Linked DNA regions of Synechococcus elongatus PCC 11801. The protein of the gene in region 2 binds, or shares a complex with, the protein of the main gene of each other region. Links are inferred from orthologs where the notes say so. Each region holds a gene or a part of one and is shown on either strand. Other genes may lie near its edges. The genes, in order: glmM and cdaA.

Region 1 (11,984 bases), 850 kb from region 2 along the record:
GGACTTGCGTTCCAGATACATGTTCTGGAGTTCGCTTTCCTCTTCCCAGCTGCTGTTTTCCACCGCCAAGTTGACGTTGCTGCTGTAGCTGCCCGAAGCGTTGGAGAAAACGCGGCTCGCAGCTTGGCGCAGCTCAATGTTCAGCTTCTTCGCTTGCTCCAGCGAGTGCTTGCGCACATAGTTCATCTCCAGTGGCTCATCGGCTTCAGCGGCCATTTTCACCGCTTGGTCGATCAACGCCATTTGGTTGATGAACAGGTCGCGGAACACACCCGAGCAGTTGACCACCACGTCGACACGGGGACGACCCAGCTCTTCCAGCGGAATCAGCTCCAGCTTGTTGACGCGACCCAGACTGTCCGGCTTCGGCTTGACGCCCACAAACCAGAGGATTTGCGCCAGCGACTCACCGTAGGTCTTGATGTTGTCCGTGCCCCAGAGGACGCAGGCGATCGTTTCTGGCCAGTTGCCGTCATTTTCGGCCCGCTGGCGATCGAGCAGGCGATCGACCACCACTTTGGCCGATTGCACCGCTGCTGTTGTCGGAATCGACTGGGGATCCAGCGCGTGAATGTTGCGACCGGAAGGCAGCACATTGGGGTTACGAATCGGGTCGCCACCGGGGGCGGGCATCACATATTCGCCATCCAGCGCCTTGACGAGGTTCTGCATTTCCAAGTCAGCGCAGACTTGCTCCAAGCAGAACTGCAGGTAGTCGAACAGGACTTTCAGCGCTTCTTCGTCAACCTTGTAGCCCTTGGCTTCCAAGGCGCGTTGGTAGGCCGGTTTCAGTTTGATGTTGAAGAAGGCCAGCAGCTTCTCGATCCAAGCAAAGCGCTTGACCAGCGAGACACGGCCATCATTACCGGTGACTTCCCGCACCATGGCTGCCACCGAAGCCCGAACGGCCTCCGTGATCGACTGGTTGAGGTTGACGTCATCCAGCACGCCCAAGTCAGCGCTGCGGAAGATCTCTTCCATCTCGCGGCCAAGGCTACGAGCAATCAGGGTCGGTAGGCCGGTGATCCCTTCTTCGTCGCGATCGAGGCTCGCAATATTGACGAGGGTGGCGATCGCCTCTTCAGCGGTTGGCGGTTTGCCAATCACGTGCAGACCGCAGGGCAGCAGACGGCTCTCGATCTCCATCAGCTTGCGGTAGACGTTGCCCACCAAGCGATCGCGATCGTCGGCGCTCAGCTCTGCCGCATCAACGTCCGGTAGTTCCACGTCTTGGTCAAGGTTGACCTGACGGCAGGTTTCCACGATTGAGTTGCAGATGGCGACGCCACGGCCACTTTCCCGCAGAGTTTGGTAGCTGCCCACCAGTTCGCTCAGCTCTTTCAGCCCTTTGTAGAGGCCAGCATTTTCAGCGGGCGGCGTCAGGTAGCTGATCGTCTCGGCATAGCCCCGTCGCTTCGCGATCGTCGCTTCCGAGGGGTTGTTGGCGGCGTAGTAGTAGAGGTTGGGGATCGTGCCGATCAGGTTGTCGGGGTAGCAAGCGCCGCTCATGCCCATTTGCTTACCGGGCATGAATTCCAGCGAGCCGTGGGTGCCAAAGTGCAGGACCGCGTTCGCACCCCAAATGTGGTTGAGGTAGGTGTAGTAGGCGGCGAAGCCGTGGTGCGGGCTAGCGCTACGGCTGTAGAGCAACATCATCGGGTCACCTTCATAGCCGAAGGTCGGTTGCACACCGATGAAGACGTTGCCAAACTGCTTGCCGAAGATCAGCAGGTTTTCACCATCGCTGTTCAGTTGCCCCGGAGGTGGTCCCCAGTTTTCTTCAAGGCGATCGGCGTAGGGGGTCAGGCGCTGGTATTCGCTCACCGACATGCGGTAGGCGATGTTCAGCTCCGGCGAGGCGTATTGCGCTTGGGCATCGTGGATGACTTCCTCCATCAACGCCTTCGCGGTCTTCGGCATGCCTTCCACGGAGTAGCCCGCCGCTTTCAGCTCTTCCATGACGCGATGGATCGAGCCGAACACGTCTAGATAGGCGGCCGTACCGACGTTGCCCTTATCCGGCGGGAAGCTAAAGACGGTGATCGCCAGTTTCTTGGTTGCCCGAGGAGTGCGGCGCAGGTTGGCCCAGCGGATCGATCGCTCCGCGATCATCTCGACCCGATCTTGCAGGGTGTGAGCTTTGCCGGTGGCGCTATCGCGGCCAGACATGATGATCGGTTCAATCGCCCCATCCAACTCCGGAATGGCGATTTGCAGCGCCACTTGCACGGGGTGCAGACCGAGGTCACTTTCTTCCCACTCTTCGGTGGTTTGGAAGACCAGCGGCAACGCCACCATGTAGGGGCGATTCAGCTTTTTGAGGGTTTCGATCGCCTTAGGATGGTCTTGGCGAGCGGGGCCACCCACCAGTGCAAAGCCGGTTAGCGAGACAGTTGCGTCGATGATCGGCGTCTCAGGATCGAGCGGATCGAAGAAGTACTGCTGCACCGGCTTCGAGAAGTCGAGGCCGCCATTGAAGATGGGGATGACTTTAGCGCCGCGATATTCCATTTCGGAAACGACTGCGACGTAGTGCGCATCATCGCCGGTGACCAAGTGGCTGCGCTGCAGCACGAGGCCAATCGTTGGGCCGTCTTGCTTGGGCAGGTCTTGGCGCGACTGATACCAGTTGAGGTATTCCTTGAGGTCCTCAAACATCTGCGGGGCCAGCGGGTGCCAGATGCCTTGGTCGGGGTAAACGACCGGCTCCTCGAAGCTGACGTTGACGTCGCTGTCGGTTTTAAAGACGTAGCGATCGGCGATCATCAACAGGAAGTTTTCCAGGTTCTCCGGCGAACCGCCCAGCCAGTACTGGAAGCTGAGCATGAAGTTGCGAGCGTCCTGTGCCTTTTCAACTGGCAGGTATTTGAGGACGGTCGGCAGGGTGCGCAGCAGCTTGAGCATCGCGTCTTGGAAACCTGCGCCGCCGGCTTCCTTGCGCTTCTTCATGAAGCTGGCGATCACGCTCTTGCTTTGGCCCAGCTGCGCCATCGAGAAGGAGCCGAGCTTGTTGAGGCGCATCACCTCGGGCATCGAGGGGAAGACGATCGAAGCCTTCAGGCGATCGCGGACCGGTTGCACGGCGCTGACGACTTTTTCAGCCAGGTCTTCGATGAAGATCAGCGAGCCGATGAAGATATCGGCATCTTGCAGATCCGCTTTAAAGGCGTCGTAGTTCTCGGGGTCGCGCAGTTCCTCGATCAGGTAGCCGCTCAGTTCGACAGCGACTTGGTGGGAACCGGCATTGATCGACCGGACAGCAGCCGAAAGCGCGCTTTGATACTGGGCTTCCAAGACGACGTAGACCACTTTCAGCCGCGATCGCCCGTTAAGGTCCTCGGGCACGATGCGACGGATTGCGGACTTGACCTGGGTGAACATGCGCTTTGCAGCCTCCGGCGTGTTCTCGAGATGCGGGCGATCGGGTACAGGGTCGGCAAAAATACCCAATCGTGACAAATCACTCAAGATTGAGTTCTAACAGAAAATCCAGACTGGATGGGGCCTCCCGGCGATCGCAGATACAATTTGCAATCCCTTTTGACAAGTAACTTCACAAAACTTGACAGAATGGCGATCGCTCCTTTTTGTGCTGTGGCTAGGTCAGTTTCGACCGCGACCTGCCATTTCAGGAAACAATGGCAACAGTGCAAGATTCTGTGACTGGTTTATGGCTCACCCGATCCCCGTGGTTGTCAATGGCGCGACTGGCAAGATGGGGCGCGAAACGATCAAGGCGATCGCGGCAGCAGATGATCTGACCTTGGTGGGTGCGATCGCCCGCAGTGCTGATGTGCAAGGGCAAGACATCGGCGAGATCGTCGGGATTGGGCCGCTGGAAGTGCCGGTCACCAATGACCTCGAAGGGATGCTTTGCCTCGCTTCGCAGGAGCGGGAAGTGCCAGTCGTCGTCGATTTCACCCACCCTGATTGCATCTACGACAATGTGCGCAAGGCGATCGCCTACGGTGTGCGGCCAGTCGTGGGCACCACCGGCTTAACGAACGAGCAATTGCAAGAGTTGGCGGAATTTGCCGATAAAGCCAGCGTCGGCTGCCTTGTAATCCCCAACTTCTCAATCGGCATGGTGTTGCTGATGCAGGCTGCCATTCAAGCCAGCCGCTTCTACGACCACGTCGAGATTTTGGAGCTGCACCACGACCAGAAGGCCGATGCCCCCAGCGGCACGGCGATTAAAACCGCTCAGATGTTGGCGGAATTGGGCAAAACCTTTAATCCACCCAAGGTGACTGAGAAAGAGACAATGCCGGGTGCTCGCGGGGCATTGGGGCCCGAGAACATCCGCATCCACAGCGTCCGTCTGCCGGGTCTGATTGCCCACGAAGAAGTGATTTTTGGTGCGCCGGGTGAAATTTTGACGCTGCGCCACGACACGATGGACCGCAGTTGCTACATGCCGGGTGTGCTCCTTGCGGTGCGGAAGGTGCGGCAACTGACGGGGCTGATCTACGGCCTCGATCGCATTCTTTAAGCCAAGGCCATGTTGATTCCCATCACCGAAGCCAGCACTCGGCAACTGATTCCCGCGATCGCCACGGGGCCGCAATACCGCTACTGCTGGGGCAAGCCCCAGGACTTTTTGCGGCGGCTGCTGATCTCCGTGATCATGGCTGTGGGTGCATTACTGGCCGAAACCCTCGCGGGTGTTTCTGGTGAGATTGCCCTCGTTGTCGGTATTTTGGGCGGTCTCTATTGGTGGTGGGGACCAATTGCGCGGGCAGCGCAGCGCAACTACCGCCTACGCCGCTATCGCTATGCGGCTTTTTGGGAAGGAGAAATCGTCGATCTCTATCGCAGCCAAGCGCGGATTGGGACTGAAGAAACGGTGAATGCCCAAGGTCGCTTGGTGCTGATTGATAAGGTGGAAACCCGCGTCAACATTGAGGTCGTTGACGAGAACGACTTTGAGCTGCGACTGCAGGTCCCGATCAAAAACGACTACAAAAAGCTGCGGCGTGGGCAACTGGTGCAATTGCTCTTGTTCTCCAACGATCCGCAGCTGGCCAAACTGGAAGCCTACAGCGACGCCTACGTGCCAGCGCTCGATCTCTGGGTCAGTGACTACCCTTACCTCAGCCGAGATGCTTTCAAGTTCACTAGTGCTCGTTTGATTTCCGAAACGGAGGCGGCTCGCTATGATGACCGGGGTCGCCGCCGCTAGGGAACTGAACCTTCGCGCAGCGCATCATGGCCTTTGATAACTGTTCTCAATAGGAGAGAGAGGCGTGAACAAACGCTGGCCAGCTCGGAGCGCTGCTGTGGCGATCGCCTGTCTACCGGCTCTGATCAGCTTCGAAGCGCTACAGGCTCAGCCCGCGATCGCTCAGACAGCCAGTAATCGGCTCAAAAGCCTCGAGGTGACTGCCGAGGGTCAACTATTGCTCCGCACTGACCAACCGGTTCAGTTCGACTGGCGACCGGACATTGGTGGCAATTATCAGCTGATTCTGTTCAATACTCAGCTGCCCCTCAACTTCCGCACCCTTCCCCCTCCATTGACGCTGTTGCGCTTGGATGTCAATCGCCAAGGCAATGATGTGGTGATCAATCTGCGGACGCGATCGGGGAGTCGCCTCGAGACGCCAGTGATTACACCAGAAGGACTCTTGAGCCTGACGCTCCCCAAGCTAGCCAGCGTCCCGACACTCTCCACAGCGCCCCCATCATTCCTTTCAATTACGCCTAGTTTCGGCGCTGCTTCTCAGCCCGCTCAGACGGGACTGCCGCCCCTGAGTCGACCAGCAGTGATCGTGATCGATCCGGGTCATGGCGGCCGAGATCCAGGCGCGATCGGCATCGGTGGTATTCGCGAGACCGATATCGTGCTCGATATCTCCACCCAAGTCACCCGCCTGCTGCAAGCCCAGGGGGCACAGGTCGTGATGACGCGCCAAGACGATCGCGAGGTTGATTTAGCCCCGCGAGTGGCGATCGCTCAACGGGCGCGAGCCACAGTGTTCGTCAGCATTCATGCCAACGCTCTCAGCATGAGTCGGCCCGATGTTAACGGACTGGAAACCTACTTCTTCACAGCTGCAAGTCGACCGCTGGCACAGGCTATCCAAGACCGGATGATGCAATCTTTCCCCGACATGCGCAATCGCGGGGTCAAGCAGGCGCGCTTCTACGTGATTCGCCAAACCAGCATGCCCTCCAGCTTGGTAGAAGTTGGCTTTGTGACCGGCGCTCAAGATGCGGCCCGCCTTGCGGATCCCACCTTCCGATCGCAGATGGCACAGGCGATCGCCGCCGGGATTCTCGACTTCCTCAACCGCTAGGCAGTGGCTCCTCTCAATCTGTCAGCCGCGATCAGGCGCTAAGTCTGGGAGGCAGATCGGAGAATAAAGACAGGCTCCCAGTCCTGAATCAGCCCTGCCTACCCAGAGCTGGAAGTCATCTGTTCCCCACTCATCTGCCCTGTACTAACCATGATCTCGCCGCTACTCTGGGCTTCGCTGGTGCCCTGGGATCTGATGTTTTCAACCCAGGGAATCATGATTGGGCTATTGGCAGCCTATGCCGGTGCTCTGTGGCTATTCCTGAGCAGCACGCCGAAGGTGCATACGGTGCTGGTGTCAGATCTTGCTCAAGCGCAGATTTTCTACGAGCGGGTGCTGGGCTTGGCGGCGGCGGATGTGCCGCTGAACTACTACTACAACACTGAACAGGGGCTCGCTGGTCTGGGCTATGACGGGGCCCTGGGGATTGCGCCACCCTCACGCCTGGGTCGCGATCGCCTTCAAGATGGGCTCTGGTATCGGCTCAAGCGCAAAACCCAACTGCATGTGGTTGCGGGTGCCAATCCGGGCGATCGCCAGCGGTTGCGGCAGGTCTCTTTCGATCGCGATGGCCTGCAGCAAATCCTCAGTCGCATTCAAGCGCAAGGCTTACCTTTCAAGCTCAAACGACAACTACCCCTCCTGTTTCTGGTCAAAGACTGGGAAGGGCAGGTGATCGAGTTTGAAGAGCTGGAGGTTTAGTGGGTGATAGCCCTGCGGTCTACAGCAGCTGGGATTCCGCGACTTGAACTAGATGCGTGGTCCAGTGCTCAACCTGCTGGGCTTCTTCTGCTTCCACCATGATTCGCAGCAGCGGTTCAGTACCGGACGCCCGAACCAAGACACGACCGCGATCGCCCATATCCGCTTCGGCTGCTGCGATCGCCTGGGTCAAGGCAGTGCAATCTTGCCAATTGCAGCGGCGATCGCGATCTTCAACCCGCACATTGCGCAGAAGTTGCGGATAGGGACGGAAACTCTGATCAACGAGATCAGCGAGGGAGACACCGCTCGCTTGCACGAGGGCTGCAATGTGAGCTGCCGTCAGGGTGCCATCCCCAGTCAGAGCATAGTGGCGGCAGAGGATGTGGCCGGACTGTTCGCCACCCAGCATCGCGCCGCGTGCTTGCATTTCCGCTTGGACATATTGATCGCCGACAGCGGTGCGAACAAATTCGCCACCCACCGCTTGCCAAGCTCGCTCAAAGCCCAGATTGGCCATCACGGTCGTCACGATCGCCTGACCCGGAAGCTGTTGCTGCCGCTGTAGTTCCCGCCCCCAGAGGAAGAGGATGTGGTCTCCATCAACACTACGACCACGCTGATCAACGGCCAAAACGCGATCGGCGTCCCCATCAAAGGCAAAGCCCATGTCTGCACCCTGTTCGAGCACAGTGGCTTGGAGCCGTGCCAGATGGGTGGAGCCGCAGTTGACATTGATGCGATTGCCATCGGGCAGGTCATGTAGGGCTATGACCTCAGCCCCCAGCTCTCGGAAGAGCCGCGGGGCAAGCAGTGCAGCGGCCCCCCATGCTAAGTCGAGGACAATTTTGAGACCCTGTAGGTTGGTGCGGTGTCCCAAAGATTGGGCGATCGCAGCTTGGTAGTGATCGGCGAGTTGGGGTTGGTAGTAATGCTGCCCCCACGTCGTTGCAGGTAGGCTGGGCTGCTGACCCCGCAGTCCGGCTTCGATCGCCGCTTGGAGCTGGCGATCGAGCTTGCTGCCATCTGCGCCAAAGACTTTGATGCCGTTGTCACCCGGGGGATTGTGGCTGGCAGAAATCATCACGCCGCCGATGGCTTCGCTGTGATGCGTAAGGTAAGCCACCCCCGGCGTGGGACAAAGACCGAGATGCAAGACTTCGACCCCGGCAGCGGCCAGCCCCGAAGAGAGCGCCATCGCCAGCATATTGCTGGAATTTCGGGAGTCTTGTCCAACGACAACTGGTCCTTGATCGCCCACTGCTTGCCGCAGCACTTGTCCCGTCCAAAAGCCAACTTGCTGGGCCAGCGGTGCGGTGAGATGCTCACCGACGCGACCGCGAATGCCATCAGTGCCAAACAAAGGTCCCTGGCTAGCGATCGCTGCAATCCAAGGAGCTGCTTCGACTGCTGTTTCCCAACGTGCCGCTGAGACCATTCCACACACCTTCGCAGTTGGACAAAAGACGAATAGACACTGAGGACGCGCTTTCAGCCTGGATTAACGCCAGCGTCGCGGGGCGTAGAGGGCTTGCAATCCAAGAACTGCAGAGACCAGTAAGAGTAGCCAGAGGATAGCGCTTGGCAAGAAACCTAGCCAGCCCAGACCTCGCACAATCCAGACCACAGCCGTCACGGCCAAGCTGATTCCAAACCAACGATAGCGACGACGGTTGAACATAGACCGGGTAAATAGAACCCGCAGAAGATTCTAACGGTTGCAGTGTTACCCTAGGCCGATGTCTGCTCCTTCTCCCTCTACAGAATCCCCAAATCGCACCCCAACCCGATCGCTCTGGCGACGGCGGCGCACTTGGTTTCTTCTCAGCAGTGGCAGTCTTGGAGCAGCAGCACTCGTCGTCCTGCTAGGCATTTGGTGGCGATCGCCCACCCCCGAGACAGCGATCGCCCTGCGTCAGTCTGATTTTGCTGAGCTGCGCTGGCAATCGCGCTTCGCGATGGATGCTGCTACGCGTCAGCGGGCCCGTTTTCTCTATGCCCAAGCGATCGCCGCTGATCAACCACAAGCTGCCCTGCAAGCCATTCAAGGACTAGAGCGCTCCTATCCGCTCCTGGGGCCTTACATTCTCAAGCTACGGGCTCAACTGCAGACGCAGCTCGGACAAGACCCACAGGAAACTTGGCGGCAACTGCTCAGCAGCTATCCTGAGAGCCCCGTTCAAGCGGAAGCAGTTCTGGCACTTGAACAATGGGATGCAGCCGCGGCCGCGATTCAGCGCTGGCCCCGCTATCCAGCCAGCAATGAGTTGGCTCGCCAGCTCGCTCAGCAGCGTCCGACCGAGGCCAAGCGCTGGCTATTGCACATTGCCCAGTTTGGTCGCTATCGCTTTGATATTGATGCCGTTTTAGCTGAACTCCAAGCACAGCCCAATCTCACGGCCAGCGATCGCCAACAGATTGCCGATGCCTATTGGCAGCGAGACGACTATGCGACAGCCGCGGATCTGTACGCGCGATCGCCCCAAACCGATGAAACCCTCTATCGGCAGGCACGTAGTCGAGACCTCAGCAATCAACCTGAGCTAGCGCGATCGCTCTATCAACAGCTACTGCAGCGATTTCCCCAGTCCTCTGAACGGGAGCGGGCATTCGTTCACCTCGTCCGACTAGATCCAGCCAATCGCGATCGCTACCTGCAACTACTAGAACAGCAGTTTGCGCGCACCTTACCGGAAGCGTTGGGCTTGGCTGCAGCGACGGAACCGCGCTATCAACAAATCCTGCTGCAGCGCTTCCCCAATTCCCCAGAAGCTGCCGCCCTCCGCTGGCGACAAGCCTGGCAACAAGCAGAAGCGGGGAATCTGCCCCAAGCGATCGCTCTCGTCACCCAGACCCGCGATCGCAGCCCTGCCACAGAAGCTGCTGCCCAAGCGGGCTTTTGGCTGGGTCGTTGGCAATCTCAGCTTGGACAAACTGCCGCCGCGCAAGAGGCTTGGCAAACCGTGCTGCGGCAGCAGCCGGACTCCTACTATGCTTGGCGATCGGCGGCGGCACTTGGCTGGCCGGTCGGAGACTTTCTAACGCTGCAGGCGCAGCAACCTGCGTGGCCGCAAGCCCCATCACCCCAAGCGCTACCCGCAGGATCAGAGGTTCTCAAGGAGCTGTACATTCTCGGGCAAACGGAAGATGCTTGGCGGCTCTGGCAACAAGAAGGCCCTAGTGCTGATGCCAGTCCCAGCGATCGCTACATCTCTGCCCTGCTCGAAGCCAGCATCGCCCGCTACGATCTCGCCGCCAGTCTGCTGAAAAGCCTGCCGGTGGAGAGTCCGCTGCGCCAGCGGCCCGATTTTGTCAGCACTCTCTATCCGGTTGTCTTTGCTGAGGAAATTACAGCAGCGACTCAGCGCGATCGCCTCAACCCACTTTTAGTCTTGGGACTGATTCGGCAAGAGTCGCGCTTTCTGCCTGGTGCCACCTCCGTGGTCGGAGCCCGAGGCTTGATGCAATTGATGCCGGAAACAGCAGCAGAAGTTGCTACCGAACTGGGACTGCAGCAATATGATCTCGGCGATCCACAGACCAATATTCAGCTGGGCAGTCGCTACCTTCGCAACGTGCTGAACTATTGGCGCAATGACAGCTTGCTAGCGATCGCAAGCTACAACGCCGGGCCGGGCAATGTCGAGAATTGGGTACAGCGCTTTGGCCGTGATGACCGCGATCGCTGGATTGAGCAAATTCCCTTCCCTGAAACGCGAGACTATGTGGAAAAAGTCTTGGGTAACTATTGGAATTATCTGCGCCAAAGCGATCGCACTTTGAATCAGCGTATTCAGGAGTTAGGCCAATAGTCTGCGATTAAACAACGATTACTTTTAAGTCAGCTCAAACATTGAGCTGAGCGGGTGGTCGAGAGCAGCCGTTTGACTGATAAAAAGCTGAATCATTGGCGATCGTGCCAAAGTTATCGCATCGGTCTGATGCCAATGATGAGCTGTAATTCCGAGTCCACTACCAATCAGGGCTGCAATCAAGAGAGATAACCACGATCGCACCGTAGAATAGGCGCGAATCTGCAAATCAAGACGAGCGATCGCAATGACAGTACCAAGGATTAATAACGTAGCTAGTGCATTAATGTGAGTCAAGATCAAAACTGAGAGAACACTCGCAAAGATTACGAAGATAAAGGAGAATAGACTGGAGTCAAACCAACTTAAAAAGCGTGAGTTAATTAAGCTGCGAGGCACTGTACAAAGACTGATAATGAATAGATTCACAATAAGAATAAACGGCCAAAAGAGAATTGGCAGATGCCGAAAAAAAGGCATGCTATCAATCATTTCAAAGAGGCTGTGCCAATACCAGCCAAACGTCATGTAGGTAAATAGCACTAACCACCACGACGGAAGGAGAATCGAAGGCCTGCGCGTTGTAGTTGCCATGGTTAGATTACAAATTCGTTGCGATCGCTTGAACAGGACAAGCAGGAATACATTGTTCGCAAACGCTACAGCGCGGACGATCAAACTGCAGCTGGAAGGTTTTGGGATCGAGTCGGAGGGCTCCTGTTGGACAGACTCCCGTACAAAGACCACAGTCCACACAGCGATCGCGATCAATCACAATTTCAGCCGTCGTCAGCGAAACACTAATATCCTGTGATCCCATCCAGTCGATCGCGGCTTCAAGCGCATCAATATCTCCCGACAGTTCCACCACCAATTTGCCGCTTTGATTGGGGGTAATTTGAGCGCGAATAATGTTTGCAGCGACATTGAACTCTGTTGCCAACCGATAGGTAATTGGCATCTGGACAATTCGCCGTGGAAAAGTGAGGGTGACGCGCTTCTTCATAACTGTGGGGACTGTGCCCCAAGCGACTGGGCTTCGATAAACTGAGACTGTCCCGGCAATTCTAGAGTAAGTATGACTGCGGATAATTCTCTGCCTAGCCGTCTTCGCAATGTCTTGGTGCTTGCCGCAGCTCTTATTCTCACCATCCTAGTGCTGCTCGGTTCT
Region 2 (12,075 bases):
CCCAAGCACCGAGTTTGTGAATTGCATCAACCGGCTCTTGCAGCGCTGCTTGATAGCGATCGATCGCTGCATCCACATCGCCTTGCCGCCGTTCCAGTAGCGCTAGGTGATAGAGCAACTCATAGCGAACCGCCGGTTCTGGACGTCCTTGCTTCAGCCCTTGTTTGAGCCAGCGTTGCGCCGCTTTCAAATCTCCTTCTTGGACGAGTAGTCCACCCAGTTTGCTGCAGAGATAGGCATCCTCAGGATGATCAGCCAGCCACGTTTCAAGGCTTCGGCGCATCCGCTCAGCAGTGCCGCGTTGTTGCAGGCGATCGCGGCCATAGCCGTAGTGCCGAATCACTGGTGTCGGCCAAGCCGTAACCCGCCAGTTAGGGTCCTGCTGTTGCAGGGCAAGGAGGCTATCGTCGACCAGCTCGTGATAGGGCCGCTGAAAACGAATTTCGGGTCGATTGCGAAATAGGCGTGACAGCCGCGAGTAGGGCACCTGTCCCGCTTGGGTTTCTTCGCGCAGGACGGTAAAAGCTAGGGCTTCGGGTTGATCCAGTTGCGATCGCAGTTCTGTCCAAGCCTCAGGGATTAATTCCTCATCAGCATCCAGCACCAGAATCCAATCGCCAGTTGCTGCTGCGATCGCCTGATTTCTTGCTGCGGAAAAGTCGTCTGCCCAATCCGTATGAAGGAGGTTAGCTCCGGCTTCAGTGGCAATGTCGGGCGTGCGATCGCGGGAACCCGTATCCAACACGATCAACTCGTCTACTTGGTCTTTTACCGAAGCCAGACAGCGGGGCAGCAATTCCGCCTCGTCGCGAACGATCATGCAGAGGCTGACGTTGGCCATTGCCCCTCCGAGGAACATCTAGGATTACCTTACGGTGAGATGCGAAGCGACTCCAACCCTACACAGGTTGCGATCGCGAACTCACAGGAATCTCGTGGTGAAGGAGTCCCCAAGCGAATGGCAGTCTGGCAGTGGCGAGGACAGACGATTCGCTATCAGCAATTCGGCAGTCAGGGAACACCGGTACTGCTCATTCATGGCTTTGGGGCCAGCAGTGACCACTGGCGGCAGAACAGTCCAGTTTTGGCCGAACAACAACGGGTCTTTGCGATCGACCTGCTCGGCTTTGGAGGTTCTGCCAAACCGCAGCCCAGTGAAGACTTACCCTATCGGTTTGAAACATGGTCAGCACTGGTTCGCGACTTTATCCGCGAGGTAATCGGAGAGCCCGCTGATTTAGTGGGCAACTCAATCGGCTGTGTGGTGGCGCTGCAAGCCGCCGTGGATGAGCCGTCTTTGGTGCGATCGCTGGCACTTCTGGACTGCTCCCTACGGCTGCTCCACGAGCGTTATCTGGCGCAATCTGCTTGGCCACGCCGTTTTGGGGTACCGATCTTCCAACAGCTCTTAGCATGGAAGCCGTTTGGGGGCTTTTTCTTCCAACGCTTGGCCCAGCCGCGATCGCTGCGACGGATTTTGCAGCAGGCTTACGCCGATAAATCTGCCGTCACAGATGAACTGATCGAGCTGTTACTAGCTCCCGCCCGCGATCCGGGCGCAGTGGATGTCTTTCTGGCATTCGTCACCTACTCCCAAGGGCCGCTCCCGCAAGATTTACTGCCGCTAGTCACTTGCCCAACTTTGATTCTCTGGGGAGAGGCCGATCCGTGGGAACCGATCGCCCAAGGACGGGAACTGGCCAACTATCCCGCTGTGAGCGAATTTGTGGCGCTGCCGGGCGTCGGGCATTGTCCGATGGATGAAGCCCCCGATCAGGTCAATCCGATCCTGCAACGCTGGTTGCAAACGACAGCGAACCCAGCCCCCGCGATTTCCTAACTCAACTTCGATGGATGCTGCAATGAGTCTTCAGCCTTGGCAAACGCCTGAGATTCAAGCCTGGACCCAGATCCTGCTCGATAGCTATGAGCAATGTCTCGGGCGTTCGCTCATCCCTCGTAGTGGCGATCGCCTTCAAGAGGCTGAAGCCTTGTTCAATGTGCCTTTCGTGGTGGTGTCGCACAATGGCGCTGCTGATCCCCTGCTCAACTACGGCAACCAGACCGCGTTGGATCTCTGGGAGCTGGAATGGTCGCAGTTCTGCGGGTTGCCCTCACGCTTAACCGCCGAACCGGATGAGCGAGAGACGCGATCGCAAATGCTGAGTGACGCACTGGCTAAGGGCTATATCAATAACTACAGCGGCGTCCGCATCAGTAGCCAAGGCCGTCGCTTTCGCATCGATCGCGCCATCATTTGGACACTCTGCCAGCCCGATGGCCAAGCGTGTGGTCAAGCAGCAACTTTTACGGACTGGTACTTTCTCGACTAGCCAAGTGGCTTCTGGCTGGGCAACCCCACCATGCGAGGATAGGCCGCCGGCGTCTGGGCCGTTTTCTGAAGGGTGATGCAGTGTCGTTCCGCACCACTCTCGGGCAGAAAGGTGGCAGCAACTTCAACCACTTTGCCCCCAAGAATCGCAACAGCGCGATCCAGCGCGATCGCCTCTTCTTCCGTCCATTGCCCGCGATAGAGCACTGCCTTGCCGCCGATCTTGAGCAAGGGCAGACAATATTCAGCGCAAACGGTGGCAGGGCCCACAGCCCGAATCGTGGCCCAGTCGTAACGCGCCCGTGTCCGGCGATCGCGCCCCCATTCTTCTGCGCGACCTACCTGAGCAGTCACATTGGCAAGCCCCAGATCCTGCGCCAAGGTTTGCAAGAACTGAATTTTCTTGCGAGTGGAATCCAGCAGTGTCACTTGACTCTGAGGTAAGGCGATCGCAGCGGGCAGCCCTGGGAAGCCGCCACCCGTACCGATGTCGATAATCTCGCCGCTCCAATTATCCGTGAGCAACGGACGTAGGCCGTAAAGTGAGTCCCAGAGATGCTTTTCAGTGAACTCAGCGGGATCGGTGATGCGCGTTAAATTTAGCCGCTGATTGCCTGCAACGATGCCGTGGTAGAGCGCTTCAAACTGCTGCTGTTGCTGAGCCGAAGGCTGCCATCCCAGTGTTTTAGCCCAAGTCCAAACATCAAGCAGGAATCCAGAAGTCACAAGCAGCCGCCATGCAATCTCTTCACTCTACGGCGATCGCTGGTTCTCCTCCAAGCCAACAGCCTCTCTCAAACTGAGATGAGGCTGTCAGCAAAATCAAGCACAGGAGACCCTAACTTAGGATTGAGCAGAGTTAGGCGGCACTTCGCTATAGGGTTGAACACCAATTTCTGGAATTTCTTCAGCTGGAGTAAAAAATCTACCTGCAGCTTCCGATAGGAAGTGAATAACAGACTTGAGAGCTGCTTTGAGTTTTCGCATAACCGCTCACCTCCGAAATTGAGAGTGATTTGAGCCGGAACTATCAGCAATGCCCCGCGATCCCCACTCACTTTTCAAACTGGACATGATCCACGATCAGAGGGAAGTTGAGGTCTCACTTTTAGAGTAGATTCTGTCTGGGTATCTGGTGGGGATTGCCTATCTTTCTTCATAGAAACATCAATCTACATGAGCAGCTAGACGGCGCGATCGCCCGACAGGAAGCGCAGAAGCCGTTAAAATACAGGCTGTTTCATTGCAGCACTGCGCCTGCGTGTCTGCCTTTCTTTCTGCTGACTCTGCAATGACGACTAGCCCAGACCACTACGCGCGTCTTCGCATTTCCCCCAATGCCAGCGATCGCGATATTCGGCAGGCCTATCGTGAGCTGAGTAAGCAGTACCATCCCGATACAACGACGCTGCCATTGACAGCAGCCTTGCAAGAATTTCAAAAGCTCCAAGAAGCCTACGCAGTTCTGAGCGATCCTGACCGACGCCGACTCTACGATTTTCAGCGTGAGCAACATCGTTGGGCTGCCGCTCGTGCAGCCACGATCACTCCGCCTAGCACTCGCCCGCGACGGGTGGTGTCCACTGCCAGCGATCGAGAGCGATCGCTCTCAGCCGGCGAAATTTTTGCGCTGTTTTTACTCTCGCTGACGGTGGTTGGCTGTCTGGTGCTCACAATTGGCTTGGGTCTGCTGCGCGGTGAGCAGCTCTTACAAGCACCGAGTTGGTTCCAAGCCACAGAGCCAATTGATACTGTGCACGCGATCGCTCAGCCCAGTGTTGAGGCTTTGCTACCCACTGCTGCAATCGCGATTGAAACACCCTCTCTCACAACTAACGATGACAACCCTGCCGCTTCCTGAAACGCCGCTCTACAACCACAGCCTGCCAGCGATTGAAACCTGGCTGCGCAATCTAGGGAGCATTCAAGATATTGAGGTTCTCAACTGTTGGACTCTGCAGCGAACCGACTGGTCTGCCGAGATTGAGCTAGGAACCGATCAAATTGTTGTTTGCTATCGGGCTGCAGGCGAAGCAGGTCAAGATTTGACTCGCACCTACAAGTATTCGCTCAGCCGCGCTGATCTCGAAGCAGTGATTCTAGGTGGTCCCTAGGCACAACTGGTTTTAGGTTAAACGTCCAAAGCGACGTTGGCGACTTTGGAAGTCACGGAGCGCTAAATAGAATTCGTAGCGATCGAAATCTGGCCATAGCGTATCGGTCACATAAATTTCCGCGTAGGCCAACTGCCAGAGCAAAAAGTTACTCAGCCGCTTTTCACCGCTGGTCCGAATCAGCAAATCAGGATCAGCTACGCCGGCAGTGTAGAGATGGTTGGCAAGGAGCGGCTCGTCGATCTCGTCGAGTGACAACCGTCCTTGTTGAACCTGAGCTGCAATCTCACGACAGGCTTTGAGCAGTTCTTGGCGGCCACCGTAGTTGGTTGCCACGGTGAAACGAATACCGTCATTACCGGCTGTCGCTGTCGTGGCACGATCGATTTCTCGCTGCAGCGACGTGGGGAGATTCTCCAGATCGCCGACAAAGCGGATGCGCACATTCTCGGCCATCAACTCCTGGAGTTCACGTCGTAGAACGCGCTCAAACAGGGTCATCAAGAAGTCAACTTCTTCGTGAGGCCGACCCCAGTTTTCAGTGGAAAAGGCATAGGCCGTTAGCGCACTGATGCCCCAGTCATCACAGCAACGCAACAGTTGCTTCAGAGCATCTACGCCTCGACGGTGTCCCATAATCCGAGGCAAACCGCGCTGCTTCGCCCAACGTCCATTGCCATCCATAATCACAGCGACATGGGCAGGCAGACGGTCAGCCACCAAGTCCGCGGGACGCTGACGGAGATCGCAATCAGACACAGAGGTCATGGACGACCTCGACGAGAACCCAACAGGCCAAGGCGACGGAAAAACGAAAGACTAGATCGATAGAGGTGGCGACTGAGCGATCGCAAATCGGGAGCAATGACCTCCCGCTGGGCAGCAAGCGACATGCGCTCTTCCAACAATGCCTTGAGTTTACTACTAGTCAGCGGACGATTCAGGATTCCTTGCTCTGCCAAAGAGATCGAGCCAGTCTCTTCAGAAACAACAATACAAATACATTGATTGAGCCGCTCGGTAATTCCCAGTGCTGCTCGGTGCCGCGTGCCCAGTCGCCGTGAGACAACTTGTTCTGACAAGGGCAGAATCACTCCTGCAGAAACCACTCGATTCTCGGAAATCAAGACAGCACCGTCATGGAGCTGTGTGCTGGTTTGAAAAATGGACTGGAGGAGCTCACTTGAGACCTCTGCATTAATCCGCACGCCTGGATTGAGGAAATCTCGTTCATCCACACTCGAGCTGACTTCAATGACAATCAGGGCACCCGTCCGGTTTTGCGACAGCTCCTTGACCGCTTCAATAATTTCTTCAGCGACACTGCCAGCCCGCGGCTGCGATCGCGCATTGGGACGAAATAACGCGGCAATTTCTCCTCGCCCGAGTTGCTCCAAAAAGCGCCGAAATTCGGACTGCAGCAGCACTGCCATGGCCACTGCAGAACCAATCACTAAGTTATTGAGCACAAAATTGAGCAAAGTCAGGTTGAGTCGGCTGCTGATCGCGGCTGCCAACATCAGCACGATGAAGCCTCGCACCATCCAAAGGGTACGCCGCTCTCCAATCAGCACCAGGATGACGTAGAAGAGGATGAGGACAAGGCTGATATCTAAGGCATTGCGTAGCAGTAGGCCGGAGCCACTACTAAGCCATGTCCCTGTCTGAGTCAGCCAGTCTCCCATGCCCTTGCACCGTGAATCTGCCCACCGAGGAATGTAGCCTCGGGGTTATCGAAATCAGCCGCGGCGCCAGATCGATCGCCTAAGCTTGTAACCCGACTGGTAACCGATCCTGCCGCAACAAGTCCTCTAAAGACTCGCGCGCCAGAATAATTTGAGCTTCGCCATTGTTCACTAAAACAGCCGCAGGACGAGCAATCCGGTTGTAATTCGAAGCCATGCTGTAGTTATAGGCACCAGTTGCCAGCACCACGAGAATATCGCCGGGCTGGCTGGGCGCCAATTCCGCATCCTTAAGCAGAACATCACCAGACTCACAGTGCTTGCCCGCCACTGTCACAGTTTCGCGATCGCTCACATTGAGGCGGTTGGCAATGACCGCACGATAGGTGGACTGATAGGTGATTGGACGAGGATTATCCGACATCCCCCCATCCACAGACAGGTAGGTACGGATTCCAGGCACTTCCTTACGGCTGCCAATGCGATAGGCCGTAACACAAGCCGTGCCAATCAGCGATCGCCCCGGCTCACAGATCAACTTGGGCAGTGGCAGATTGGCTGCTTGGCAAGCCGCGACAAGGCTTTCACTAACCTGTCGAACCCACTCCTCAATACTAGGTGGATCATCGGATTCGGTGTAGCGAATCCCTAAACCACCACCGACATTCAGTTCAGCGATCGGCAAGCCTAGGGCCAAGGCTTTGCCATAGGCGGATACAAGCACCCCTGCCAGATCTGAATGGGGCTGCAATTCAAAAATCTGCGAGCCGATGTGGGCATGCAGACCAATGCAGCGGAGGTAAGGCTGATCGACTAAGGCAGCCAGCAAGGAATCTAGCTGATCGGGGTCGAAGCCAAATTTGCTGTCGAGGTGACCTGTGCGGATGTATTCGTGGGTGTGGCACTCAATGCCGGGAGTAAAGCGGATCATCACCCGCACTTCCCGCTGCTGCTCTGCGGCGATCGCTTCGAGGTTGCGTAGCTCTTGCCAGTTATCAACCACGATCGTGCAACCGGCTTCCACCCCCATGGCCAATTCGCTCAGGGATTTGTTGTTGCCGTGGAAGTAGAGGCGATCGCTAGGTACACCAGCTTGTAGAGCGGTGTAGAGTTCACCAGCCGAGACGACATCAATACCCAACCCCTCTTGGGCCACAAGAGCGCAGACAGCAAGACAGTTCCACGCCTTGGAGGCATAGATCGGTAGCGCGTCGCCGGGATAGTGCTGCGCCAACGCGGATCGATAAGCCTGACAAGCAGCACGCAGAGTCTGCTCGTCGAGGATGTAGAGCGGAGAACCATAGCGATCAACTAGCTCAGACACCAAACAGCCACCAACTTCAAGTTGGCCTTCTGCTGTCACACTAGCCGTCAGCGGAAAAAGATTTTGGTTGGGGGATTTAGAAAGACGATCGTTCCCAAACAAAGCCGGATACGAAGGGTTTAATGAGGGCGCAGCTGGAGTGGAAACCATCGGACGCGTCCAAGACCTATATATATGTAAGTTGCCTGTGTTTATCAGTGTACGATCCTGCGCTGCTCTGCCTGAAACCCCTCACTGTTTCAGACGCGATCGCTGCCCGCCATTTGGATGAGCAGACATTGGGAGGCTTTTGGTCAGTCGAAGGCTATCAACGAGAAGCCGAGAGCGAGGCGAGTGATCTGCTGGGGTTATGGCAGGACGAGACCTTGATGGGTCTAGGTTGTAGCTGGGCGATCGTCGATGAGGCCCACATCACCTTGCTAGCGATCGCGCCTTCTCATCAGGGCCAAGGTTGGGGTGGACTGCTGCTTTTGGCCCTACTGCAAGCGGCAATTCAACGCCAGCTGGCCTGGGCTACCCTCGAAGTCCGTACTTCCAATCAAGTCGCGATTGCCCTCTATCAAAGTCTGGGCTTCCAAGAAGTGGGGCAACGACCGAATTACTACGCCGACACGGGTGAAGCAGCCCGTATTCTCTGGCTCAAGGGATTGAGAGAGACTGACGTTCAAGTTGCGATCGCGCAGCAGTGGCAGCAGCGCCAACAGCGACTTCAACAACAGGGTTTGCAGCTGCATCTGGATAAACTTCTGCTTGCCCATAGCACAGAGGATCATCAGCTCCCAGTCATCACTGGCTAATGCCGTAGAAAAGAGGTGTGGATCACCGACCCAAATCGTTGGGCAATCGCGCCAAACTCCTAGACTGGAGCGGGTTTTCAGCGATCGAAGCCCTATAAATGCCTGTGCTAGAATCGGCCTACCGGCACGCAGGCAGGGAAGCTATGTTTGAACGCTTTACCGAAAAAGCCATTAAGGTCATCATGCTGGCTCAGGAGGAAGCGCGTCGCCTGGGTCACAACTTCGTCGGCACCGAGCAGATTTTGCTAGGCCTCATCGGTGAAGGCACCGGCGTTGCCGCCAAAGTTCTGAAATCGATGGGTGTCAACCTCAAGGATGCTCGCATCGAAGTCGAAAAAATTATTGGCCGTGGCTCGGGTTTCGTAGCGGTGGAGATCCCGTTTACACCGCGTGCCAAGCGTGTCCTTGAGCTGTCGCTCGAAGAGGCTCGGCAACTTGGGCATAACTACATTGGCACCGAGCACCTTCTGCTGGGCTTGATCCGTGAAGGCGAGGGTGTTGCCGCTCGCGTCCTCGAGAATTTGGGCGTCGATCTCTCGAAAGTGCGGACACAGGTAATCCGCATGCTAGGTGAGACCGCAGAGGTTTCCAGTGGTGGTAGCCAAGGCCGGACGAAAACCCCAACCTTGGATGAATTCGGCTCGAACCTGACGCAGCAGGCTGCGGATGGGAAGCTCGATCCGGTGGTGGGTCGTCAGAAAGAAATCGAGCGGGTGATTCAGATTCTGGGTCGCCGTACCAAGAACAACCCTGTGTTGATTGGCGAACCCGGCGTCGGTAAAACTGCGATCGCTGAAGGGTTAGCGCAGCGGATTGCCACTGGTGACATCCCGGACATCTTGGAAGACAAGCGTGTCGTCACCCTCGATATCGGTCTGCTGGTTGCGGGCACCAAGTATCGGGGTGAATTCGAGGAGCGCCTCAAGAAAATCATGGACGAGATCCGCTCGGCGGGGAACGTCATCCTAGTCATCGACGAAGTCCACACCTTGATTGGTGCAGGTGCGGCTGAAGGCGCAATCGATGCAGCTAACATCCTCAAGCCGGCACTGGCGCGGGGTGAGCTGCAATGCATCGGTGCGACCACATTGGATGAGTACCGTAAGCACATCGAGCGCGATGCTGCATTGGAGCGCCGTTTCCAACCAGTAATGGTGGGCGAGCCCAGCGTCGATGACACCATCGAGATTCTGCGGGGTCTGCGCGAACGCTACGAGCAGCACCACAAGCTGAAAATTGCGGACGAAGCGCTAGAGGCTGCAGCTAAGCTAGCCGATCGCTACATCAGCGATCGCTTCCTGCCCGATAAGGCAATCGACTTGATCGATGAGGCCGGTTCACGGGTTCGCCTGATGAACTCGCAATTGCCACCTGCTGCGAAGGAACTAGACAAGGAACTGCGGCAAGTCCTCAAGGACAAAGACGACGCCGTCCGCTCCCAAGACTTTGACAAAGCGGGTGAACTGCGCGATCGCGAGATGGAGATCAAAACCCAGATCCGCTCGATCGCCCAAAGCAAGAAGGCCGATGGCACCAGCAGCAGTGATGATTCGCCGATCGTCACTGAGGAAGATATCGCGCATATCGTCGCCTCTTGGACCGGCGTACCGGTCAACAAGCTGACCGAGTCGGAATCGACCAAATTGCTGAACATGGAGGAGACCCTCCACAGCCGCTTGATTGGTCAAGACGAAGCCGTGAAAGCTGTTTCACGAGCAATCCGTCGCGCCCGAGTTGGTCTCAAGAACCCCAACCGTCCGATCGCCAGCTTCATCTTCAGCGGCCCGACCGGTGTTGGTAAAACCGAGCTGACTAAAGCTTTGGCGGCTTACTTCTTCGGCAGCGAAGAGGCGATGATCCGCCTTGACATGTCGGAGTACATGGAGCGCCATACCGTCAGCAAGCTGATCGGTTCGCCTCCGGGCTATGTCGGCTATAACGAAGGCGGCCAGCTGACTGAAGCGGTTCGTCGTCGTCCCTACACCGTGGTGCTGCTCGACGAAATCGAGAAAGCTCACCCCGATGTCTTCAACCTGCTCTTGCAGTTACTGGAAGACGGTCGCTTGACTGATGCCAAAGGTCGGACGGTGGACTTCAAGAACACCCTGATCATCCTGACCTCCAACATTGGCTCGAAGGTGATCGAGAAGGGTGGCGGCGGTCTAGGCTTTGACTTCTCGGGTGAGGATGAAGCTGAGAACCAATACAACCGCATTCGCTCCTTGGTGAACGAAGAGCTGAAGCAATACTTCCGCCCTGAGTTCCTCAACCGCTTGGACGAAATCATCGTCTTCCGTCAGCTCAACAAAGCGGAAGTCAAAGAAATTGCCGACATTATGTTGCGCGAGGTCTTTGGCCGGATGCAGGAAAAAGGCATCACCCTGTCGGTCACTGAGAAGTTCAAAGACCGCTTGGTGGAAGAGGGCTACAACCCCAGCTACGGGGCACGTCCGCTCCGTCGGGCGATCATGCGCTTGCTCGAAGATTCCTTGGCTGAGGAGTTCCTGTCTGGCAAGCTCCGCGAAGGCGACACCGCCATCGTTGATATTGGTGAAGAAGGCAAAGTGCAAGTAATTGCACAAGAGAAACGCGAACTCCTGCCCCAAGCAGTTGAGTAACGCTTCAACTCTCATCAGCCATTGATTGCTCAAAGCCTATCCAGTGTTCTGGGTAGGCTTTTTTATCAGCAGAACAAGCGATCGCAAAAAACAACCTCTCTGACTGGAGAGGTTGTTGAAGATGCAAGAAATTGTTAGCGATCGCCCGAGAGTCGTTCTAGCGGCGCACCACTTCGCTTGCGATTTGGGCAAAGGGATCAAGGCTCGGTCCTGGCAGTCGACGACCTGTGTTGATGGCCGGCACGCTGAGATCAGCCGCAAAGGTGACGTTGGGAATTTCTTTGGCTGGCGTCTCTGCGACGGGTGCGGAGGCAGGTGCTGCTGCCGGTTCAGGCGTCGTCGTCACCGCTGCAGTCGCAGCTGGTGCTTCTGCAGAAGTTATCGCGGCCACCGGAGCTGAAGGAGCGGCTTCTTCCGCCGTGGACTCTGAGCTAGAAGTTGTAGGCTCAATTTCGAGAAAGAATTTTTCTTTTTTACCGAATAACTTCCCGAGGACCATAGAACTTTCTGCTCCTGTCAATTGATTCACTGCCACGCAGCCTGATTATCGAGCCGACGATCGCGCTGCTTCAAGACTCTTATCACTTTCGTTACATCTGTTTACTTTTTGACCTCTCGTCATCACCACAAAGTGGGATTCAAGCCTCTATAGCATCGCCAACCAAGGCAAAGTCCTGCGCCCCAAAAATTGCTTCAGGGTAGCGGTAGAACTTAAACTCCAGCAGATTGTGGAAGGGATCTTCCAAAAAGAAAGTGCGATGCTCTAGCAGACTATCGGGAAAGCGCAGTCGCGCGGGTTGATAAAAGCTAAGCCGATATTGCTCTGCCCGCTCTAATAAAGCCTGCCAGTCGGCTTCGTCCGTAAAGACCAGCCCAAAGTGACGTGGATAAATGCCATTCTGCGGCGTTAGAGGCGATCGGCTTAGGTGAGCGACAATCTGATGACCAGCCAGCTCCAAAATTAGAGAAGTTGGCGACTCCCGTCCAGCACGGCAGCCCAAACCCTGTACATAAAACTGCTTGGTCAAGGCGATATCGCTGACTGGAAATGCCAAATGAAACAGAGCTGCAGCCATATCGGTTGCTGTCAGAGTTTTGCCCTTCATCCTAGCGATCGCCCCCAACCATGACACTGCTTGAGACGGAACTCGACTGGCTAACTGCGATCGCGATCAATGGCGTTTTGCTAACCATCGGGCTGAGAT

The links.
Region 1: the proteins of cdaA (region 2) and glmM are in contact, whole or in part, in a crystal structure (PDB 7OJS), measured with the Bacillus subtilis proteins. The link is inferred for Synechococcus elongatus PCC 11801 from one-to-one orthologs.

What each region holds. Positions count from the first base shown.
Region 1 is NZ_CP030139.2:1,270,095-1,282,078, forward strand. Bases 6,231-9,128 are described here. They hold glmM (phosphoglucosamine mutase), read right to left. Parts: upstream 8,440-9,128; coding sequence 7,021-8,439; downstream 6,231-7,020. Other genes in these bases: DOP62_RS06075 (N-acetylmuramoyl-L-alanine amidase family protein), read left to right, coding at 6,231-6,299; DOP62_RS06080 (glyoxalase-like domain protein), read left to right, coding at 6,450-7,001; DOP62_RS06090 (hypothetical protein), read right to left, coding at 8,503-8,682; DOP62_RS06095 (transglycosylase SLT domain-containing protein), read left to right, coding at 8,741-9,128. Also shown: DOP62_RS06060 (magnesium chelatase subunit H), read right to left, coding at 1-3,381; dapB (4-hydroxy-tetrahydrodipicolinate reductase), read left to right, coding at 3,671-4,492; DOP62_RS06070 (hypothetical protein), read left to right, coding at 4,502-5,182; more of DOP62_RS06075, read left to right, coding at 5,247-6,230; more of DOP62_RS06095, read left to right, coding at 9,129-10,813; DOP62_RS06100 (hypothetical protein), read right to left, coding at 10,838-11,110; DOP62_RS06105 (NIL domain-containing protein), read right to left, coding at 11,415-11,819; thiol:disulfide interchange protein TxlA, read left to right, coding at 11,892-11,984. UniProt on the Bacillus subtilis protein: Catalyzes the conversion of glucosamine-6-phosphate to glucosamine-1-phosphate. Glucosamine-1-phosphate is used for cell wall biosynthesis.
Region 2 is NZ_CP030139.2:2,117,302-2,129,376, reverse strand. What follows is about bases 4,172-7,160. They hold cdaA (diadenylate cyclase CdaA), read right to left. Parts: upstream 6,132-7,160; coding sequence 5,211-6,131; downstream 4,172-5,210. Other genes in these bases: lysA (diaminopimelate decarboxylase), read right to left, coding at 6,211-7,160; DOP62_RS10565 (isoprenyl transferase), read right to left, coding at 4,459-5,214; DOP62_RS10570 (DUF3143 domain-containing protein), read left to right, coding at 4,172-4,446; DOP62_RS10575 (J domain-containing protein), read left to right, coding at 4,172-4,193. Also shown: DOP62_RS10600 (glycosyltransferase), read right to left, coding at 1-841; DOP62_RS10595 (alpha/beta fold hydrolase), read left to right, coding at 959-1,840; DOP62_RS10590 (MEKHLA domain-containing protein), read left to right, coding at 1,863-2,333; 16S rRNA (guanine(527)-N(7))-methyltransferase RsmG, read right to left, coding at 2,330-3,058; DOP62_RS10580 (hypothetical protein), read right to left, coding at 3,176-3,319; more of DOP62_RS10575, read left to right, coding at 3,624-4,171; more of DOP62_RS10570, read left to right, coding at 4,171-4,171; more of lysA, read right to left, coding at 7,161-7,605; rimI (ribosomal protein S18-alanine N-acetyltransferase), read left to right, coding at 7,653-8,252; DOP62_RS10545 (ATP-dependent Clp protease ATP-binding subunit), read left to right, coding at 8,396-10,870; DOP62_RS10540 (hypothetical protein), read right to left, coding at 11,028-11,369; DOP62_RS10535 (VOC family protein), read right to left, coding at 11,509-11,946; DOP62_RS10530 (TIGR00297 family protein), read left to right, coding at 11,997-12,075. UniProt on the Bacillus subtilis protein: One of 3 paralogous diadenylate cyclases (DAC) in this bacteria, catalyzing the condensation of 2 ATP molecules into cyclic di-AMP (c-di-AMP). Upon expression in E.coli leads to c-di-AMP synthesis.